Regions from separate parts of the Paenibacillus germinis genome, predicted to be linked through region 1. Evidence: riboswitches for the same ligand, from Rfam matches in the RefSeq annotation. Region 1 holds a riboswitch; each other region holds the start of a gene.
The links. Region 1 has a riboswitch for cyclic di-GMP ahead of GC102_RS28560 (pyridoxal phosphate-dependent decarboxylase family protein). Riboswitches for the same ligand answer to the same signal wherever they lie in the genome.
Positions count from the first base shown of each region.

Region 2: another riboswitch for cyclic di-GMP. It lies ahead of GC102_RS16140 (OmpL47-type beta-barrel domain-containing protein); the one in region 1 lies ahead of GC102_RS28560 (pyridoxal phosphate-dependent decarboxylase family protein).
Region 3: another riboswitch for cyclic di-GMP. It lies ahead of GC102_RS40355 (transglutaminase-like domain-containing protein); the one in region 1 lies ahead of GC102_RS28560 (pyridoxal phosphate-dependent decarboxylase family protein).

Region 1 is NZ_WHOC01000149.1:234,876-242,721, forward strand. Features, by position in the region: gene GC102_RS28545 (EamA family transporter) at 1-363, opposite strand, end outside; gene GC102_RS28550 (GDYXXLXY domain-containing protein) at 421-2,658, opposite strand; gene GC102_RS39705 (methyl-accepting chemotaxis protein) at 2,827-4,563, opposite strand; gene GC102_RS28560 (pyridoxal phosphate-dependent decarboxylase family protein) at 4,571-6,241, opposite strand; cyclic di-GMP riboswitch class I at 6,335-6,420, opposite strand; gene GC102_RS28565 (ABC transporter ATP-binding protein) at 6,776-7,846, opposite strand, start outside.
Region 2 is NZ_WHOC01000080.1:1,551-9,396, reverse strand. Features, by position in the region: gene adh (aldehyde dehydrogenase) at 1-265, shown strand, start outside; gene GC102_RS16165 (DUF779 domain-containing protein) at 278-643, shown strand; gene GC102_RS40070 (RNA polymerase factor sigma-54) at 707-856, shown strand; gene GC102_RS16155 (ParM/StbA family protein) at 1,304-2,500, shown strand; gene GC102_RS16150 (hypothetical protein) at 2,497-2,943, shown strand; gene GC102_RS16145 (hypothetical protein) at 2,978-3,436, shown strand; cyclic di-GMP riboswitch class I at 3,788-3,880, shown strand; partial or broken gene GC102_RS16140 (OmpL47-type beta-barrel domain-containing protein) at 3,971-7,846, shown strand, end outside.
Region 3 is NZ_WHOC01000088.1:20,220-28,065, reverse strand. Features, by position in the region: gene spoIIE (stage II sporulation protein E) at 1-601, shown strand, start outside; gene GC102_RS17630 (class D sortase) at 894-1,595, shown strand; cyclic di-GMP riboswitch class I at 1,676-1,763, shown strand; gene GC102_RS40355 (transglutaminase-like domain-containing protein) at 1,777-2,583, shown strand; gene GC102_RS17620 (collagen binding domain-containing protein) at 2,786-6,079, shown strand; gene GC102_RS17615 (vWA domain-containing protein) at 6,237-6,956, shown strand; gene GC102_RS17610 (protein kinase domain-containing protein) at 6,940-7,845, shown strand.

The DNA of each region.
Region 1 (7,846 bases):
AATGAAGGCAAAAAATTGCCATAAATTGAGTCGTTCATCCCAGAGTAGAAATGCGACAAAAACCACAACGACCGATGGCAAACCGGTGAGGATAGCAACTAACGAGGCTTTGCCTACCGCAAAGCCTTTGAACATACTGGCATTGGCTCCAAAGGAGAACAACCCCATCTGAACACCAATCAGAGCAGACACCGTCCACTCTTGCTGAGTAATAAGGGCGCAGCAAATGCTGACGAGCGCCCCCATAAAAAATGTGCCGCATAGCAGCACATTTCGATTCAGCGATTGCTGGCTGGTCCAATGATATAGAATGCCTCGCAGCCCGAAACTGACAGCCGCAAGTACTGAAAATATAAGCCACATGAGAACAGTTACCCCTTTCTTTTAAGCAAAGATCGGGTAATTTTACCACATTAATCTTTATTGGACAACACTTGGTTGTAACAATAAACGCACAAGGATCGCATCTCCGCCAGCAGATACTTTTACTTCAGCAAATTTGGCGTCCCTTTCATATATACGGCCTGTTCCTTCCGGAATGAAATAAGTCTCAATGCCGAACTCAATACCCTCGTAACCGAGTTTTTTTCCATTCAAGCGAACCTCTCCCGGTGCTAATGTTTCACCTTTGGTGTACACGCGGCGGTACTCGTAAACACCTGTCGCCTGGTTCGGAGCGAGAACGATTGTAATTTTCCCCTTAGAATCTGCATCTTGATTTTCATCTGCATATAGAGGCGGCTCAGATATCGTATAGCGTAAACGCACATAATCACCCTGAATGAGAGAACGTGGATCAAGAGGTTCAAGCTGCAGCTTAATCAGCTGTCCGTGAGCAAGCAGCCACTCACTTTTGCCAATTTGTAAGGACATTGCCATGACTTGCAGCAGAACTAGCAGAGCAATAATCCAGCGATTCATTGCATAATTAGAGCTAGCCTCTGGTTGCTCGCTTACTTCCAAGCGATGTCTTTTTTCATACCAAACCGTAAAAGCAAGAACCAAAATCCCGATGACCGCAAAGCTAATCGATTTGTGCAGAAGCTTCCAGGCGAGATCGTAATATTTGTATACCAGGAAAGCAATCCAGAAGCCCATTGACCATGCGTAAATCCATTTGATATGCAGTTGTCTGCTAATGACTAAAGCGAGAAAAACGACGATAAAGAACAGCACATTGGCTATATAATACCAAGATGACTCCGCCATAAAAGTTAAGGCAAATAAAGTTAACAAAAATGAAGGAAAACTGCTGTAAAGAATAGGCTGTCTGACTCCCGCATTGGCTATGACCTGACCACTGGCAAAGATAACGAATAATAAAGCGGTAAGCACAGTAAGCACAATTATTCCGCTATCTATCCAATTGAAAAGTACGAAGGAAGCAATAATGACACCAGTAAGAAAGAAGAATATACGATGTACCAACCCAGCAATGTAGATGAAAGCTGCAACCGTAAGCGCTAGGAAAACCAAGAGAATAGGAACATTTTCTGTAAAAACAGCCGCTCCGGCGCCAAGCAGCAATCCACTAATGAGAATTGTGTATCGTACTAATGAATTTAGTTTTTTCGCTATGATCATCGCAATGACAGTGACAATACCAAAACCTATAAGCACATTCTCTGGTTCATCAAATCCTAGTACAACTGTAACGATCCCAATGATCGTCAAGCTTCCCAGAAGCGAACCAATAATGATGACCGAAACCGTGAGGACACGAACGACCCATTTGGTAAAATCTCCATCCGGCTTCGCTTGATCCGAAGTTTCTAAATTTGAGCGATTTTCCGGATCCAACTGCTTGGATGCAGGATTCCAAGAGCGAATAAAGTTCATAAACTTCACATTCGCAAAGATGAACAAGATAATAAACAACAAGCTAGCAATGAAAAAGAACTCGTTATAATGCTGGATAATAAGCTCGATATATTTGACTGTCACCGTGATGGATACCCACAAACCAGCAAACAATAGATAAGCTTTGTTCCTCGTCTTGTGTGTATAGTAAACGGCTGCCGCAAGTACTAGAACGAGAGGTAAGTTCATTAAGACACCGTACTTTTCGTACGCTTGTGAGTTTGAAGCCACGACCAAAACTGCCATCCCAACTTGAAAAGAGATCCATTTGAGAAAAGATGAGTGCAATCGCCCCCGCTCGGTCAGAACATACAAGATGCCATTCGCAATGGCGATTCCGAGCCAGATGATAATTTGGATGATTTCCGCATCTGAGCTCCCTCCCCAACGTCCGAAGAAATAAATCCCATAAGCGAGATGACCTAAAATATACGCCAGTACATAGTAAGGTTGCCATCTAGTTAATAGGGCAAGTAAAAATGCCGGAATGAACCATACGGCGAACAAGCTGTAACTGTCAGCATGAGAATTGTAGGTTTGCCCAATGAGTCCAACACCTACACCGAAGGATATACAGCTCGCGAACAGGCTAAGTTTACTTAGAAACTGCCTGCCATTTTGGCGAGAAAGCCATAGAGATAAGCCGTAAAAGCCCATTATGAGCACAAAGACAGGAATGAATTTCTCCCAGCGGTTTAATTTCTCCCAATTCGTAGCGAAAAAATATACAATGGCGGTTAGTAGCGCACTAGCTCCCAAAACATAGCCTAGTTGAATCGTAACAAATTTGGATTTCATGATGATATTCCTCCTCTCGCTTACTTCTAATTGTACTAGAGATATGCAGTTTGAGAAGTACTATCTATTCCTAGTACCAGATCATTAGCCTATGGATGACTACGACTTTAAAATAACAAAAAGCCAGCACTAGGCTGGCAAGTAATCAAATGAACAAAGCCGTTATTTTCAATTTGTAATCTTAAAATTTTGAACGGAACCTTGCAGAACAACAGCCATATCAGATAGTTGGCGAATAGCTGAAGTAATTTCTTGAATGGAAGCACTTTGCTCTTGAGCCGCCGCCGCTACTTCCTCGTAGCCTGCAGATTGTTCCTCTGTAATCCCAGAGATTTTCTGCATGGCGTTAGAAATGATCTCAAAGGATCTTTCTGCTCTCACTAAAGTACTGATCAAGTGGTCTGTCCGATTGGAGAAAACAGAAATACCGTTAAAAATAACTTTAAAACTTTCATATGTTTCATTAATCCAGCTCTGACCTTGTTCAACTGCTTGATTTCCTTGAACAATGCTCTCCATGACAAGTAGGCTGTCATTTTGGGTACTGGAAACGAGCTCGGTGATCGAGCTTGCGGCTTTTGTGGATTGCTCCGCCAGCTTCTTCACTTCACCAGCGACAACGGCAAAGCCTTTCCCCTGTTCTCCAACACGTGCCGCTTCAATGGACGCATTCAGAGCCAGTAGGTTCGTTTGTTGTGCAATTTCGGTGATGATATGAATAATTTCCCCGATTTCCTTCGAGCGGTTTCCTAGCTGCTGTGCGGCTTCTTGGGAATGCTTCATCTCTTTCTGAATCACATTCATCTGATGTAATGTCTTCTCTACAAGCTGCTGGCCGTCTGCAGATTGAGCACCTACCTTATGGGCCATTTCCTGCATCTCTTTGACTTCAGATGTTACCTCTGATAATTCCGTATTGATCTCAACGATGGATGAAGTACTCTCTGTAATGGAAGAAACAACTTCAGCAACCCCTTCGTTCATGCTGTTCATAGAAACGGCAACCTGCCCAGCACTAGAGCTGGATTCGTCCGCAGACTGATACAATTGCGCGCTTGTATTGGTAATAAGGTTGGATGAAGAAAATATTTGGCGGATCAGGGAATCTAAACTCTGACGCATCTCGTTAAAAGCATTAGCCAATTTACCGATCTCATCAACTCGCTGGATAGAGACTTGTGCAGACAAATCTCCAGCAGCAACCTTCTCTGTTACTCGCATTAGTTGAATGACCGGTCTCGTCACACTTCGACTTATGAAATAGCCTATCAGACCGCCTAAGACTATAACGATTAAGGTAATCGTTAAGGTTGTCCATAACAATTCTTGCTTCGTTTTGGGAACGACCGAGGCATCTAAATCAATGCCGACAATTCCGACGTTTTCGCCTTTAGCGTTTTTGAGAGGGACAAAGACCGATTTATGTATACCAAATTCGTCCTTGTAAATCTCACTGATCGTTAGTTTGTCATCCTTGATCGCATTGTTCATCTCTGGCGTAAAAGGATACTCGGTGCCGAAATCTTCATCAACGCCAGTTAAAATGACGATTTGATCTTTATTTTGAACTTTCTGTAAAACATAAACATTTTCAAGAGAGTCTTGCTTTTTAAATTGTTCAAACTGCTGTTTAATTTTGGTATAGGCCGGTTTATCTTTGCCTGTAATTTCATCTGCATGTTCGGGAATAGAAGTCATATATTTCGAAACATTTTCAATATTTGTGGTTAATCTTAGAACGAATTGATCCTCAAGCTTCGTTGTTAAACTTTTGCTTGCCAAATAGGAAGAGACAGTGAAGGCTGCGCATACGAATAGCAGAAGCAGTAAGATACTGCTCGTCATCTTCACCGCGATTTGTCCTCTGAACCAGTTTATTATTTTATTTGGAGCATGCTTTGCCACTTTTCAATTACCTCCTGCTTAATATCGATGTTTCGGAATATTTCTCATAGACTTGCGCTACAGTTTCCTTCAAATATTGAATGATTTCATGCACATGTTTTGTCTCTGTATAAGGGGAGATGACAAAAATCTTTGTCGCGTACAGAGCAATAGAATTAGCATCCTTCGTTTGAACAAGCAAATGCTTTTTGGTGTCGCCAAAGAATATGCGGTCGCGATGATTCCCAAGCATTTCGAATAAACGTTCGTTAAATTTATTATTCCGCTCAATTTCCTTAAGAGTGCACTTGCCAGAAATTTCATCGTGAAAATGCGGACTGCCTTCTGGGTATATACGAAATAGGGTAATGATGCCAGGATTGTCGTTATTGACGATTTCAGCTTGAGGAATTTCTTGGCGCAGCGCTTCCCGGAAAGCGAGATTAACCTCAACGAACTGAGCCAGCAATTGCTGATACCCTTGAATGCCGAATGCAAGCAGAGCGCTGTATATACTGATGGAGCTAGCCATGCGCGAGCACTCCAACGTATACCCAGTATGATACTGTCCGTATCCTCGATGTCCGACATAGGGGGTTTCATCCGGATGCAGATCCATGAGCCTTAAATCGGCGGCATCCTTGACCAGAAATAGGCTTGTCAGGTAAGGGGTTTGCCCTAGCTTTTGAAAATCGAAGCAGAGCGAGTCGGCCAAATGCAAATGCTTCATCTTGCTTTGGATAGAAATTAAAGCCTGAGCGACATCTTTCTTTAATTCGAGTGGATTGGTGGTGAAATCATAGTCATTAAAGAAAGCAAAGAATGCACCTAAAGCAGAGTCTGCATGAATATGAGGTCTAAGCAACCCATGATGAACGGCTACCTTGTCAGACACCGCATAGATTTGCTCCAAATCGTCAATCCCCATGGCATCCGTCGTTCCTGTCGTAGCTACAATGTAAATCGGGATTCCGCCTCGAGCGATCACTTCTTCCATTTTAACAAGCAAATCATCCACATCCATAGAGCTGTCAGCATTCGTGCGAACTCTGATCAATCGATCGCTCCCAATGCCGGATGCCTCCATAGATTTAAACAAGCTGTAGTGAGCGGCTTCGGAACAAAAAGCATACAAGTTGTCGGGAACACCTTTTTGTAATGAATCCGGAACGAATTTGGCGATCGCTATTCGGAGTCCTGAGAATACAGCTCCTTGCCCGCCCCACGTCGTATACCCGCCGCTTTTCAGCGCATCATAGCCTATTAATTTGGACATCATGCTGATTACCCTTACTTCCGCTTCAGCTCCGGCTGGACCGTATACATCCCATAAATTGTTGCCGTTCACCAAAAACGCCGCGATCATGCCCATAATTCCCGGGATGCTTGCCATCGGCAAAATATTCGTCAAAAAATATTTCGTATGATAAGGATGATCATGCAGCAATTTCAATAACTCTGTATTAACTTCCTCTAAAGGGACGCTGCCATTAGGGATGGAGCTATCTCGAATAAGATTGTTATAAAAAGTCCCTGTTCGGTTTTTCTCACCCTTAAGATTGACGCCGTCCGGGTTTTTGAGATCATCCACTCCTGTTACTAATTGTTCAATGAGTCGCAAAACCATTTGTCGCGTTTGTTGGTTTCCATCCTCACTGGGGAATAATTGTTGTACATTCGTTAGTCTTTTCTCTCTCATTAATTTCTCTCCTATCGATAGAATTGCTTGAAGAAAATGATCACAAAAAAAAGGAGAAACACAGGCATAAATGCCCTATTCCACCAATTGCTACAATGCAACTGGCTGACATATCCTTGTTGGATGTAGTCCCTCTAGCTTTGCGTCCCTATTTTTCAATAGGTTTGCCATTATAAAGTTGTAGGTGAAAAATCCCATCTTCGACAATAATCGACAGCAAAACTTTACAATTTTATACATTAGTATAGTATAGTAAATTAAATAAAACAACACAATTTTCCATTATTGTTTGTAAATTTATTATATTGTAACTAAATTGCTTTTTTAACATATTCCCTGACCACTGGTAAAATAGGCCCATTTGTCTCTTTTCGAGACAGTTATACCAATCTATTTATGCAATATACGATAGAGTCTTGCGGAATCCCTCTAGGACTTTTATCACACATATAAATAAAACAAGCTTCATCACGACTTCCAAATAAGGAGTCGGACAAAGCTTATTTTCACACCCTCAGTTGCGGTGCATTCATGCTACGAAATGGTTTGTGCAGCATCCATATTCCCCTGTGAATGCAGATATAATTGCTCGTAGTAGCCACGGAGCGCAAGTAATTGAGCGTGATTACCTTCTTCAACAATTTTCCCCTGGCTCATCACAATGATGCGGTTGGCATGCATAATGGTCGAGATGCGATGCGCGATAACAAGTGTCGTTCTTCCCTCAGCTACAACCTGCAGCGCGGATTGAATCAACTGCTCCGTTTGTGAATCCAAATTCGCTGTAGCCTCATCTAGAATCAGTACTTTCGGCTGGAATACGATAATTCGCGCAAACGAGATCAACTGTCTTTCTCCTGCGGAAAGCCCGCTTCCTCTCTCGGATATGCGTGTTTCATAACCATCCTTCATTCGTGAAATGAGAATATCTGCCCCAACCATCTGGCATGCCTCTATCACTTCCTCACGCGTTATGGTTTCATCGAACATCCGGACATTCTCCAAAATGCTGCCTGCGTATAAGTACGGTTCCTGCTGTACGAGTCCAACCATACGATGTAGTACGGCCTGCGGGATATCACGAAGATCCGTGCCATCAATGCGGATACTTCCCTCCTGCACATCATAAAAGCGGCAAAGCAGACTAATCAGCGAGCTTTTACCAGCGCCAGTTGTCCCCACAATACCGATCATTTCGCCGGGTTCAATATGGAGCTCTAGATCCTCAATAACAGCTGTATCTTTCAAATAGCCAAAATGCACATGGTTGAAATGAATGTCTCCCTTCACGTCGGACAACGAGGGTGAGGACACGCCTCCCTTATCCTGTACTTCCGGTTGAATGGTGAAGATATTCCAAATTCGATTTACAGACACCGTCGTAGATTGAAGGGTATTCCACTGCTGAGTAATGTTATTAATCGGTTGAAAAAACTGCCGGATATACGTTATAAAAGCATACAAAACACCGAATTCAATCGTTTTATCGAAGACGGCAATACCGCCAATCCAAGTTATAAAGGCTACCGATAAATTACCCAAAATATCAAAGGAACGATTGAACAAAACATTGGTACGAATTTCTCTCAAATTCGCACGAAAATA
Region 2 (7,846 bases), on a different contig from region 1:
GCTGGCGATCGCGAATGACACGCTCTATGGTCTTGGCTCCGGCGTATGGACGCGCGACATGAACACGGCCTACCGGATGGGGCGCAGTATTCAAGCCGGCCGCGTATGGACGAATTGCTACCATGCGTATCCTGCTCATGCAGCCTTCGGAGGCTATAAGAGCTCGGGCATTGGCCGCGAGAATCACAAAATGATGCTCTCCCATTACCAGCAAACCAAAAATCTACTCGTCAGCTACAGCCCCGACGCACTGGGCTTCTTCTAAGAGAGCCGTACGATGACGATAGAAGTGAGCAAGGTTGTTGCTACCGATGCCGCTCTAGAGCTAATCGAAATCGTAAAGGCAAAGCATGGCCCTGTCATGTTCCATCAATCCGGCGGCTGCTGCGATGGCAGCTCTCCGATGTGTTTCGCGCAAGGGGAGTTCCTAATCGGCGACAGCGACGTATGGCTAGGGGATATAGGCGGCGCCCCCTTCTATATGAGCAAGTCGCAATACGAGTATTGGAAGAATACGATGCTCATCATCGATGTGGTGCCCGGCAGAGGCGGGATGTTCTCGCTTGAGGGGCCGGAAGGGCGACGCTTTCTGACTCGCTCGAGGATGTTCTCGGATGAGGAGCGGCGTGTGTTAGGTCTCTAAGCTTTTTATAGGATAGAATCAAGAACCCTGTTCTCTTCCTTGACGAAGGGAGCAGGGTATTTTGTGCTGCAGGCAGAGTTTTACAAGAAAGGTTCCTCTCATATTCGGCCTATGACCATGAAGCAAATCACAGAAAGGCTGCATGTGCATGATTCAACGGTAAGCCGTACCGTAAATAATGGCAAGTTGTACAGCTTGCAACAATTTCTTTGATTTTTTCCTGGCAAGCTAAGGATGTTGCATGTTGTACAACAATTTAGCCTCTTTCTATGCTTTGGAGCTACTTTTGGCTGGAATTGTTGTGTTTTTTGCAACATTCACGTGGAAATGGTGTTATTTGCTTGCCAAAAGTTGTAGAAAATACAACATTCCACGGACAGGCAAGCGATGTCTAGCCTGCGTGGCATCAACTTTTACAAACAACCAGAAACAAAGTTTAAACTTCATATTTAAATTCTAAACTTTAAAGTTTAAACCTTAACGTTTAAATCGTACAGTTTAAAGCTTAAATCTTGAATCTTAAATTCTAAACTTTAAAGTTTAAAGTTCATTCCAGCTAGCTGCTAAAAATACCAATTCCTCCAAATACCCTCTCAATTGGCCCTAGTAGCGCGAATGTTTATATAAACTCAAATAAGGCCACCGGAGAGGGGAATAGACTTGACAAAGAACGAAGTCTTAACCACTACCATCACGCTGTCTATTGATAATGGCAGCAGTCACGTTAAAGTGATTTATGACCATTTGGACTGTAACTTTATTTTCCCTAATGTACTAGCGCAACCGTTTGGTGAACGATTTCTTTTGATGGAACAAGGTGATCCCTTGGATTTTCTTGACGTGCAGATTACATCGCCTTCGATTGAGAGCGATCAGTACCGGCATGTTTACGTGGGTAACTTAGCAATCGGTGACGAAGGGATTATTCATGAAATAGTAGGGGATAAAGCGGTGCAAAAGAAGGCCCAGAGGCCCGAAACGATGGTGACTCTCCTTACGGCTGCGGCGTATGCCATTGCCAAGAAACATGAGGATGCCATCAGGCGTGGGAAGAAGCGGATTAAAGCCGCTGTCAATTTGGGTACGGGCCTGCCGATTCGTGAAATAACGAAATTCCGTGAGGAATTTGCTAATAAGATTACAGGAGGCGTACATTCCGTTACATTCGGGACAACCCCCATATTTAAAGGGATAACGGTGGAAATGGAATTTTCGCTTCCAACCGATATCAGCATAGACGATGTATCCGGTGTTTACGACCTTGAGGCCACTTCCAAATCGCATCTATCCCACAAAGGCTTTGGTATCGCGGATGTAGGTGGTGTTGACATGGATATCGCGTTCTTCAAACCCGGTCTCGATCTGGATCAGAGGCACTCTACTGGTGCTAAGATCTACCTCAATGATGCTTTAGAGAGCATTCGCAACGAGGTTAACTCGCAAGGCGAGGAGTTGATCGCAAGCACAGCGGAATTAACTCTCATGCTGGTCAACAAAGAGTATGAGATTTATGCGGAGGGTAAGGTTGTCTTTGACATGACAAGCCTTATTAATCGGCATATGCGCATATTAGCGGAGAAAGTGTTGAAATACGCTCGCAACTCTTGGAAGCATGTTCGCTACGCCAACGAGTTTTGGTTTATCGGCGGTGGAGCGGTCGTGTTGCAGCCTTGGATTGAGAAATTAAACGCCGAGCTGGGCTTGCCCATTAAGTTTGATACCGTGGAACACAGCCAATTCCGAAATGTGCGAGGCACCTTTCTTATGCTTGACCACGCGCTGAAACATGAGGACGAAACCGCGGCAGCCAGTGCTGATTCTGAAGGATTATCCGAGAGCGGGAGCGGTTCGGATTGAAAAAGCGGAGATCCACCGTTTACGTTCGTTCCGGTAAGGATGTTACACTCTATATTCCATCAGATACACCGCCTGAGGTCATCGACTATTTGAATCAGTTGAAAATGGAAGGCATTTTCAGTCAAGGCATCATGGATATTTTGACAAGATATGTTCGTGAAGAGCAATCGAATAAGCGACCTGTTGTAGAATTATTTCCCGGGAAAGAAATAGACTCGGACATGGATAATGCCGTTTCTCTAGCAGACAGCTATAGTGACATGGAGTCGGCAGAGCCTATTGAACCTGCTCATGAAGCGAATGATGATTTCAACCAGCCAAAGAAGGAGATCCCGGGTGCCAATGATCAGAAAAAATTCAGCTTGGCGCAAATATTCCGGCAATCTCGGCACAATTCGGGAAAGCTAGTACAATCCTCGGATCATGGCAACAATAATGAGTAGGTGAACTCCATGGTAATGAAAAGGAGGACATCAGATGGACAACGGACAAGCTAAGGACGCAGCGCGTCATTTTAATCTTTCAGATGAAGTTTTTCACCATCCCGGTATGGATATTTATACACAAATGACCTTTATCGTCTTGAAATGTTTTTCTTCGGAATCGAACATTCCAGGATTATCTGATATTGCTAAGCTCGGTCGCATGAATATCAAGCAGGCGACTAAATCTTTACAGCAACTCGTGGAGCTGAGAATTGTCTCGCACAAAATATTCCGCCGTATGGTGGGAGATTTCCAAGACGATCGACTTTCCTGGGCTGCAAAGGGCTTGCTTACGTTTTGCAAAGAGAACCCGAACATCGACCTAGACGATCTAGTGGAGCTGTCCAGCGAATCGGGCGAGGATGAACATAGCATACGCAAGGCTCTTAAGGAATTGAACGAATATGGGTACTTGGAAGAGTACCCTGTATGGAGCAGAATCGCTAACTAAGGTATAGCGGACGGACAGAATCAATTTTGTAAAACACCCTGCAAGTCTGATGGTACTTAAAATAGACCATGCTATCTACGATTGTAGAAGCATGGTCTATTTTTAAGTTGGAAAGACTCTAAATAGTTCGATAATCATATAGTATACAACATCTTATGTAAGGGGTATCCAATCAAATATTGTCGAATTATAATGCAAGTTTTATAAATATAGGAAAATTATTGGTTTTTTAACTAATTAAGAAGATCAAAAGTACTAGAATATATACGGAGAATGACTTTATAGTTAAATTTACCTATTCAAACTATTAGGAATATAGTATTATGGCAGAGATAGAAGTATCGAAATCTCAAGTGAAAAGGGCAAATCACAGGAAACTGTGAGACGCAAAGCCAAGGGCCTGAAACGCGTATTAAAAAACGCGAATGGCAGCCGGTTACCACAGGGAATCATAGTGTTTTTCTATGAACCTTGTTTAAGGTTCTTTTCTTTTTTTTGAGATCTATCAATCCTTATTATAAGAAGGGAAGTCAGATGTCAATGAAGAAATCAAGACAAATGTCTATGGTTCTCACACTGCTTTTATTTGTTCAATTAATTTTTCCAGCCTTACATGCGTGGGGAGCAACAGACAACGGAACCATCTTACCTCCGAGCAATCTTGCTACTCAACTTCTGACGCCTGATGATGTGAAATTGACGTGGAGTCCGGTGTATGGAGCTACAGGATACACTGTATACAGCATCACCTATGGGCAGCTTATCAATGTCGGGACAACGACAACAGCTTCTTTTACCATGAATGACCTGACTGAGGGCTCTTACAGTTATGTGGTGTCTACTTTAAGTTCAGGTGGCGAATCGGGCCCATGTGCTCCGGTGAATATCAATATCACTTATCCGGATATGATTGCCCCGGCCACTTTAACGTACACCATACAGAATGGCAATAATATCGTTTTGAACTGGGGAACAGCTCCTAATGTACAAACATATAATTTGTATGTAAATCAAGAAGGCGGAAGAAAGTTAGTCTATTCGGGGACAGCGAGAACTTTTACCGTCAACAATGTCGCAGAGGGAATATATACATATACGGTAACAGCTAGTCATACTTTGTACGGAGAATCTCCAAACTCTGCACCGGTAGAAATTGCTGTCGGCTACCCGACGATGACGGCTCCTAGCGGTTTAACGTATACGGTGGCTACCGATGACGTTACACTGAAGTGGAATACTACTGCTTATGCAACTGGCTATAATGTCTATCAAATTATTGATAATCAAAAAGTATTAAAAAGCAGCAAAATAACGGGAACAACCGTATCCTATATGAATTTGCCCGCTGGAAATTATACATACATAATTCACTCTTTCAGTGACCGTTTCGGAGAGTCTGTCGAGGGTAGCACGATTTCATTAACCGTAGGAACAATGGTGCCGCCAAGCAACCTAACTTTTAAACTTCAAAATGTGAATGATTTGGTACTAACTTGGAGCGCTGCGACCAACGCGACCTCTTACAAGGTGTATCAAGTTATCAATGGAGAAAAAATATTGAAAAACACAGTAACTGGTACGACGGTTACATTTACGAATATGCAGGCAGGCGATTATGTATATGAAGTTCATTCGTCCAATAACTTGTTTGGCGAGTCGGTAGACGGCAGTACGGTTTCCTTGAGTGTAGGATCGGTTACGATGACTCCTCCGGTAACGTTTACTTCCAAACTGCAAAACCTGACTGATATTGTACTGACTTGGACGGTTGCACCCAATGCTACCTCCTATAATATCTATCAAGTTATTGGTGATCAAAAAGTACTGAAAAGCACTGTGACGGGCACGACGATTACCTACGTTAACATGCCTGCGGGTGATTATGTATACGAGGTTCATTCTGTTAGCACCCGTTTTGGTGAGTCAGCTGAAGGAACACAAACTGCCTTAACGGTAGGGGAAGTAGTCATGGCTGCTCCGGGGAATTTCGCATACAAATTTCAGAATGTAAATGACATCGTACTGATATGGACGGTTGCACCTAATGCTACGGCTTATAAAGTGTATCAAATCGTAGACGGTGCAAAGGTACTTAAAAGTACAGTAACCGGAATGACTGTGACCTATGCAAATATGTCGGCTGGCGATTACCTGTATGAGGTTCATTCCTATAGCGATCGATATGGGGAATCCGTGGCAGGGAGCCAGGTATCGATTACGGTAGATGCTGTAACCATGGCAGCTCCGGGAAATCCGACTGCAAAGGTTCAAAATGTGACAGATGTCGTATTAACATGGACTGCTGTTGCAAATACAACCAATTACAAAGTGTATCAAGTTTCAGGCGGTCAAAAAGTATTGAAATCCACGGTGACAGGTACGACGGTAACTTATACAAATCTGGCAGCAGGAGATTACACGTATGAAATTCACTCGAATTCCACACGATTTGGAGAATCGGCTGAAGGTGCTCAGGTAACTTTCTCTATCGTACTTCCAACGATACTGCCACCAACCAATTTGGTGCAGAGTGTAACATCGGCTACGGCGTTTTCTTTAAACTGGGACGCAGCAGCAAATGGTAACAGCTATAAAGTGTATCAAATAGTTAATGGTCAAAAAGTATTGAAAAGCACAGTAGCTACAACAACGGTATCTTATACCAATATGCAGCCTGGTGATTATACGTATGAAGTTCATACGGTTTCAACACGATTTGGAGAATCAGTAGACGGCGTGCAATTGACATTCACTTTGAATGGGCAAACGATGCAAGCTCCGGCTAGCCTGACTTACAGTTTGGCAAATGTGAATGATCTGACCTTGAGGTGGACATCAGTACCTTACGCAACGAGCTATAAAGTGTACCAGGTTATTGATAGCCAAAAGGTTCTGAAAAGCACATTAACAGGCCTAACCGTAACCTATACTAATATTCCTGGTGGGGATTATCATTATGTAGTTGATTCCTACTCAACGATTTTAGGAGAATCCCCGGAGGGTGCTGAGGTAAGCTTCAATTTGACTCTTCCGACAATGGTAGGGCCGGGTAATCTGGCAGCTAAAGTACAGAATGGCAACGATGTGGTTTTAACTTGGGATACAGTACCCTATGCTAACAGCTACAAAGTTTATGAAGTTGTGAATGGTGTAGAGGTTCTGAAAAGTACAGTGACCACGTTGACAGTAACGTACACGAATGTAACAGCTGGGGATCATACGTATGTTGTTCACTCTGTGAGTACTAAATTCGGAGAGTCGCTGGAAGGAAGTAAAGTGAACCACTCCATGGTTTTCCCAGTGATGCAAGCACCGGGAAGTCTGACCCAGACGATTGCAAACGGTAATGACATTACCCTTAAGTGGGATACAGTACCCTATGCTAACAGCTACAAAGTCTATGAGATTGTGAATGGCACAGAGGTTTTAAAAAGCACAGTGACCACGTTAACCGTAACATACACGAATGTGACAGCTGGGGATCATACGTATGTTGTTCACTCTGTGAGTACCAAATTCGGAGAGTCGTTGGAAGGAAGTAAAGTGAACCTCTCCATGGTTTTCCCAGTGATGCAAGCGCCGGGAAGTCTGACCCAGACGATTGCAAACGGTAATGACATTACCCTTAAGTGGGGAACAGTCCCTTATGCCAACTCTTATAAGGTATATCAAATCGTTGACGGTCAGAAGGTATTGAAAAGCACTGTGACCACTACTTCCGTAAGTTATCTTCGTTCACCTGCGGGTGACTATACGTATGAAGTCCATTCATACAGCACTCGTTACGGTGAATCGCAAGAGGGGAGTCAGCTTAGTTTTACGCTAGATCAGAATTGGACTGCTGCACCGGATCAAGTGACTCAAACGATTGTGAATGGCAACGATATCACCCTGCAATGGGGGGCCGTGGCTAATGTAGCATCCTATAACATTTATCAAGTAATTAACGGTGAGAAAGTTCTGAAGAAATCGCAAACAGCAACCACATTTACTTTTGCAAACATGCCTGAAGGAGAGTACACCTATGAAGTTCATTCAGTTGGAACTCGATTCGGGGAATCTCCAGATGGAGCAAGTGTAAGCTTTACATTGGATTTCCCTGTGATGCAGGCACCTGCTACATTAACGCAGACAATTGCGAATGGTAATGATATTACTTTAAAGTGGGGAACTTCAACTTACGTTACATCTTATAAAGTTTATCAAGTAGTTGATGGTGAAAAGGTGTTGAAAAGCACACTGACCGGAACAACTGTAACATATACCAATATGCCTGCAGGTGATTATACCTATGAAGTGCATTCCTATAGCAGCCGTTTCGGTGAGTCCCCAGAGGGACGGCAGCTCACGTTTACGCTGGTACATCCGATCATGCAAGCACCTGCTAATGTGACGAAAAGTATAACGAAT
Region 3 (7,846 bases), on a different contig from region 1:
GGGTAACGGCGAGCGCGCGCGTGCGGAGAGCCAGACGGCTTTGAGCATCCTGCAGCAGCTGCTGCAGTCAGGGATGGACGAGAAGCTGGCGATCAAGTCGCTGAACTCGGTGTTGATGCTCCGCTCTTCGGACGAGATGTACGCGACCGTAGATATGGCCTTGATCGACATGTACAGCGCAAATACAACGTTCATGAAGATTGGCTCTACCCCTAGCTTCATTAAGCGCGGGACGGAAGTGATTTCGATATCGGCTAATAATTTGCCGGTGGGTATCCTGAGCGAGATTGATGTTGATCTGGTCTCGATTCCGCTCCAATCGGGTGATATCCTTGTCATGATGACAGATGGGATCTACGATGCACCGGGACATGCTGTAAACAAAGAGATGTGGATGAAGCGGATGATTCAGGAAATTGATACGACGATGCCGCAGGATTTTGCGGACTGTCTATTAGAAAGGATTTTCCGTCACCATCATGGCGAAATTCAAGATGATATGACTGTCGTTGTGGCACGAGTCGAGAAGAGGCAGCCCGAGTGGGCCACATTCCGCTGGCCAGGAATTACGCGAATGGAGCGTCCCAAGACGGTTAGTTAATGGAGAAATAGAAGCCATAACAGCTCATTTGCTGTTATGGCTTTTTATGTGCAGCGATTCCCTTTAGTGCATAGCGGACGCTGCATATTTGAAATTGGAAAATTTTCACTTCGAAGTTGCACTTAGAATTCAAATCATGTTTAACTTATGAATATGTGTGTTAACTAATTATTCCAAATCTAGTGATTTCAATAAAATTCTAAGTTGTCAGAGCTTTATATGATGCCAAAGCATCCTAAGACTGTCAGACTATCATTGGTGCATGAGATCCAAGAGAAAGGTGGTACCACTGGTGATAAGAAAAAAGCTATCACTGTTAATTATCGTTCTTGGGATTATCATTTTTCTCTATCCAACGTTAAACGATCATTATGAGAGCTATCAGCAGAATAAAATTTTGAAACAATGGCAGGAAAATCTGCAGGATATGGATCAGACAGGCTCTGACATTGAGGAGGAGACAGATGCGGGGTTAGTCGTGCCTTCTTCCAGTCCCGTAGCGGAAGCTCTGCCGACAAGCAGCCAGCCGAGCAGCCAACCAAGCCCTTTGGCCGTGAAAACGACGCCGAGGCCAGTTACTTTGCCGCAGAAGAATATAGAAGGTGTTCTCACTATCGATAAAATTGATCTGAAGCTCCCTATTCTGACAGATGCAACCGTGAATAATTTGAAGATTTCCGTTGCCAGTATTGCCAAAACAGGCAAAGTAGGAGCAGTTGGTAACTATGCCATTGCGGGTCATCGAAACCTGACCTACGGGAAAAATTTTAATAGATTAGATGAAGTCACCGAAGGGGATTTCATAGAAGTGAATACAGGGAGCAAAACGTATATTTACAAAGTAGTGGACAAACAGTATGTCCTCCCAGAGGATGTCTGGGTGCTGAAGGGCAATGGCAAAGATCGGGAGATTACGCTAATAACTTGCCATCCTATGGAAAATCCGACTCATCGTATAGCGATTAAAGGAATCATGGTGCAGTCTAAGGAATAACATGTAATATTTTGTCTATTCAGAGAGACAAGCCTATGTTAAGATTGCACTATAGTAATTATAAGGGATTCGGTGCGTTCCTCCGATAAAGGCAAATCTAGCGAAAACTAGAGACGCAAAACTAAAGGGCCTTCCTTAGCCGAACTAAGTTGGCAGCCAGTTACCGAAAGGGGATTTTTTTGTGTTCAAAAGGCCGATTATACGAGCGATCATTGCAACGTTTCTGTTTACTCTTGCTCCACAAGGGATATTTGCAGCTTCCAATCCTTCCGTGATTGATAAAGATGCTCTGAATAAAGGGATTATCTCGGTAAATTATTCAAACGCTAAGAATACCAAAGTTCTCGTACGAATTATGAGAGAAAATATCAAATATGACTACACCTTTGAAGAAGGAGATCAGTACCCTTTGCAACTAGGAAACGGCTCATATAAAGTACTGATTGGAGAGTCCATAGGAGCTAATAAATACAAAGTTGTTGAGCAAGAACAAATAGATTTAGAAATGGAAGACGAGAATACCGTATTTCTGCAGTCCATTCCGTTGATCGATTGGAACGATGAATCGAAGGCAGTCGTGGAGGCTAAGCAATTGGCTGGGAATAAGGAAACGGATTTCGACAAAATAAAAGCCATATATGGCTATATCACGACACATTTTCAGTATGATTATGAGAAGGCCCAAACTGCAGCAGATAGTTACGTACCTAATCTGGATATGGTCTACGCAGCGTCCAAGGGAATTTGTTATGACTTTTCAGCTACTTTTGCGGCAATGGCAAGAAGCGAGGGGATTCCAACCCGTCTGGTTATGGGATATGAAAACCATGCGCCAGATACTTATCATGCGTGGAATCAAGTCTTCTTAAAGGAAAGTCAGGAATGGGTAACGATCGATACCACGTATGACGCTGTTCATATACAAGCCGGTGAAACGATAGATATTATAAAAAATGATTCTAATTATAAGATATCGAAAATATATTAAATGAATGGATGAAACCTGATCTCATAACTGAGAACAGGTTTTTTTGTGCTTTTTCCAACCAAAAAAAATATTAAATTCCAAGATTTACAATACATCTTGTATCATATATCATAGGTAATGATACAATTTGTTTCAAAATCATAGGAGGTATACACATAAATAATCTTTATAAAAATTGATTCATGAATGGAGGTATGAAATTATGTTGAAAAAGACGAGTGCGCTGCTGATTACTTTATTAATTTTTATGCAGAGTATTTACGGGATTGGCTTTTTTACTGAGGCCAGTGCAAAAACGATTTCGAACACTATTCTTGACAGCGTGACGATGGCTGTATACGACAGTGCAGGACAAGTGGTGACTGGCAATGTTTACGAGCCAAACTCCACAATTCAGCTTGACTATACGTGGTCGCTGCCAAACGGTCATGGGTATAAAAGTGGTGATACGTATACATTCACACTGCCGCAGCAATTTTTGCTTTTCAATGATATCAACGGTAATTTGGTAATGGGACAGGATCAGTTAGGAATTTTCCATGTTGATCAGGCTAGTCATCAAGTATTGATCACCTTTAACAACTACATAGAAAGCCATGATAATGTACATGGCACGCTTACTTTCAGAACAAAGTTAGATACAAGTAAACTTACGGAAAGCACAACGGTAACGGTTACCATTCCGGTCAAATCTGGTGATCAGATTTTCACTCTCCATCTTAGACCATCGGTCACTTCCACAATCGAAAAAAGTGGCGTATCATCTGGTTTTAATTCGAAAGATATTCATTGGACCATTGATGTGAATAAGACGCTGGATTCTGTTCAGGACGCTGTGGTGACGGACCGGATCCCTACAGGTCTATCAGTTCCTGTTACTGTAGCCGTCTATGATTTAGGGGTTCATTTAAATGGGACTGTTGTACAAGGAGCATTGGTGGATGTCAGTAAGTATACAGTAAGTATAACAGGATCAGATCTGACTGTTCGATTCACGGAGTCTCCTATTCATACGGCTTACCGCATTCAATATACGACGCCAATTACTGATTTTAATAAAAAGACCTTTGTGAATGCGGCAGCTTTTGGAGGAAGTAATAAAGACCCTGTTCAAACCTCTGTGACAGTCCAAGTAACTCTTGGCAGCTCTTTGGATAAAATTGTGGAGAGCTATAATCCATTTACGCAAATTATTAGTTGGGGAATTAAATATAATTATAACGAAAGGACAATTGCCCAGTCAGCAGCATTCCTAAAAGACTTATTCAATGATACACAAGAGATAGTTGCAGGATCCCTACATGTCTATCCCGTAACGTTCAATTCGAGTGGAAATGAAACACTGGGAATTGAATTGCCGAGTGGGGAGTACACCGTGACAACGGAAGTAGCCGCAGGCAAGAAAGGATTTAAACTGCAATTTAATCATAATATTTCATCGGCATATAAAATTACTTATCAGACTAAGGCAAGCAATCCGGTCATGAATATTGCGATCATTACGAATACTGTTACGTCAGGCAGCGAAGCAAGTGATTCAGCAACACAGCCTATTGAACAGGGGGCTGTTCACAAGTATCCTGGAACCGTAGATTACAAGGCCAAAACTGTAGCTTGGCATATAGTTATTAACAGAGACAGTCAGTTGATGAACAATGTGGTTGTGACAGATACATTTCCGAAAAAAGGATTGCGTTTCATACCTGATTCGTTAGTCATAAAAAAAGGAAACGTGATCGTACCGTCGACGGATTATATCTTTGATAGTTCTGTCCCCGTTGAGGATGGGTTCAAAGTGAAATTCACGAATGCGATCTCAGAACCAATTTCGATTGATTACAAAACAGATTTTAATTTAGATTTGATCAGTCCTCCGGGAACTACTGATTTCATTAATTCAGCTAAGGTCGATTGGATCGACAGCTCTGAGAAAACAAAGACACAAACGGCATCAGCAACATTTATTCCAAGAATTGAAGTGAAGAACAATGGGTTTAAATTCGGTGGGTACAACGCTGTTACGAAAGAAATCACATGGACTGTGGGAGTCAACTATAACGGCAAAACACTTGCAGATGCAAATATTCAAGATACGTTAGAGTCAAATCAAAAGTTTGATGTTAATTCGCCTGATTCGCTTCATGTTTATAAAATGACGATCAATCCGGAAAATGGCAACCCATCACGAGGCGGGGAGATAGACCGCAAAAAATATGAATACACACTGGATAACCAAAACAAGCTAATTGTTCATTTCCTTCAACCCATTTCAGAACCATTTTACATCGTTTTTAAAACGAGTTTGCAAGGTCAACTGATTAACAGCACGGTTTCTAATACAGCTATTGCATATGATGGAACTAAACAGGTTTCCGGCGATCTCAAAGCGACTCTGCCCATTTCTAAGGGCGGAGAATACGTAAGTAAAAGCGGGTCGCAAAGTGGAGATAAAATAAACTGGTCCGTCCAAATCAATTATGGTCAATCTACGTTAAACGATGCGAAAATCATCGATACACCGTCAATCAATCAACAATTATTGCCGAATTCATTCCATTTGTTTGCAACGATTGTGACTAGCAACGGGAATGTCACGAAGGGGACTGAATTAACGAAGGGCGTGGATTACAAGCTAGTTATTAATACGGACAATCAAGGTATGCAAACATTTGAACTGAGTTTCGTCAAACAGATATCAACAGCGTACATTTTGGAATATCAATCTTTAATTATGGCCAACGATCACGAAACGGTTTCCAATAAAATCAGTCTCAGCGGCACCAACGTAACCACTATTACGGAAGAAACGACCAAGGTTATTCAGGTAGGTGTTTCGGATGGATCTGGCACTGGCAGCGGAGTCCGAGGGTCATTGACGGTTAAGAAAATTGATTCTACAAACAATACGTTATTGCTCCGCGGCGCAATATTTGAACTGAAACGTAAATCGGGTGAGAAGATTAACAGTTTAACAACGGATGAAACAGGTACGGTTGTATTTAACAATCTACTTGCAGGTGATTATGTAGTGAGTGAAATAACAGCTCCTCCTGGATACGTTTTAAATAAAGAGGTTAACCAGATAACCCTTCATCCGGGAGATGAGCTTCATCTTAATGTGATTAACACGAAGACGACGGATATTGGATCACCGCCCCCAGAATCAACAAACCCACCGGGGGAGCCAACACCACCGCCAACGACACCAACACCACCGCCAACACCAACACCAAGCCCGACACCAGGTGCAACGCCACCGCCGTCTATAACACCAACACCAAGTGTAACGCCAACACCGCCAACGGTTCCTACTCCTTCGACGGATCCGGACATACCAATTGATACTGATAATGATGTGCCCTTGGGGGGAATTCCACCTATCACTAAACCAGAGACCCTTCCAACGACAGGAGAATCTAGCCATCTATACGTGGAAATTGCAGGCATCACTCTAATCCTTCTAGGTCTTATCCTAAGAAGGAGATTCACTCGGTAAAACTTCAATCTTGAGACAGTCTACCAGTACATTGGGGCGGGCTGTCTTTTTATTTCGCTTAGTTAGCTCGTGATTAGACTCTCTCATAAATGGAAAAACTAGGAGTAGAACTACTAGAGAGCTAATCTTTTCTTGGGCCAGGGAGGCAAATATCATGATGAAGCAGATTCTTTTAATTACAGATGGGTGTTCCAATGTAGGAGTGAGTCCGGTAATAGCAGCAGCACAAGCTCATACCGAAGGCGTTACCGTTAATGTCATCGGGGTGATTGACCATGGGGAGCTAGGGGTACTAGGTTCTGAGGAGATTCAAGAGATTGCTGCGGCGGGCGGTGGGATGAGCCGAATCGTGAATTCAGGCCAACTTTCCCAGACGGTTCAGATGATGACGCGTAAAACGGTAACCACAACAATTCAGCATGCCGTAGGCAAAGAATTGCAAAGTATTCTAGGCTTTAATCAATTGGAGCAGTTACCACCAGAGAAGCGCGCCGAAGTGGTTCAAGTGATCGATACCATGAGTGAAACCACCTCACTCCGCGTAGCTCTTTTAATAGATGCTAGTGCTAGTATGAAGCCTAAGCATGCAGCGGTGCGTGAAGCAATTCATGATCTGTTGCTTAGTCTTAGAGCCCGCAGCGGCAAGAGTGAGCTAGCTGTTTTCCACTTTCCGTCAACCAAAACGAGGGATCAGGAATTAGAAATGGATCTCAGTTGGACGAATCAACTTGCAAATTTAGACAGGATGTTCTATAAAATAAACATGAAGGGTACAACTCCGACAGGTCCGGCGTTACTGCAAACTTTGCAGTTCATAACGGAGAAGCCTATCTTACCAAAGACCGAGGATGGGATGCTGAGTGACTACGTGGTATGAAGACGCCTTCCGTCCTGGGTCAGAAATCCAAGGGAAATGGAACGGCAAGATGTATGTGGTCGAGCGTTTATTAGGTGCAGGTTCCAATGGTGTAGTGGCGCTCGTGCGAAGAGGGACAGCTAGATTTGCGCTTAAAGCAGGTCATGAGACGGTTGATCATCAATCGGAGATTAATTCCTTGCTTGCCATCTCACTGACAGAAACTTCGTTCAAGAACTTCTTAATAGATGCCGATGATATGACGATAAATGGGAAAGAAGTCTCTTTCTATGTCATGCGCTATATTGAGGGAATGACGATTTCTAATTTTATACATAAACGTGGTCAGGATTGGATCTATGTGATTGGTTCTAACCTACTTCGAAAGTTAACGGAGGTTCATAAGAGCGGCTATGTTTTCGGTGATCTGAAGATCGAGAATATGATCGTTTCCAATTATGGCGATGTGGATCTCATTGATTTTGGTGGTGTCACTCCTAAAGGCAGAGCGATTAAACAGTTAACCGAAGTGTATGACCGCGGCTTTTGGAATATGGGGGAGCGGGTTGCGGAAGAGAGCTATGATCTATTTTCATTTGCCATTTTACTATTAAAATCGCTCGATCAACGCAAACGCTTCACTGGTTTATCCAAAATGCTGCCTCAAAACCGAGATTTAGATCAATTAACGGCCATCATGCGCGAAAATTCAGTTGCCGCCCATATCGCACCATTTCTTAACAAAGCTTTAAATAATGAGTTTGATTCTTCGCAAGAAGCCTATCAGTACTGGAGAACGTTGGTTTCAGGTAAGAAGATTACGCAGTCAACACTCCAAATGCCATGGCTGAAAATATGCTTCGCCGCTTCTATTTTTATTTTTGGGGCAACGCTCTATATGTATTGGTAGC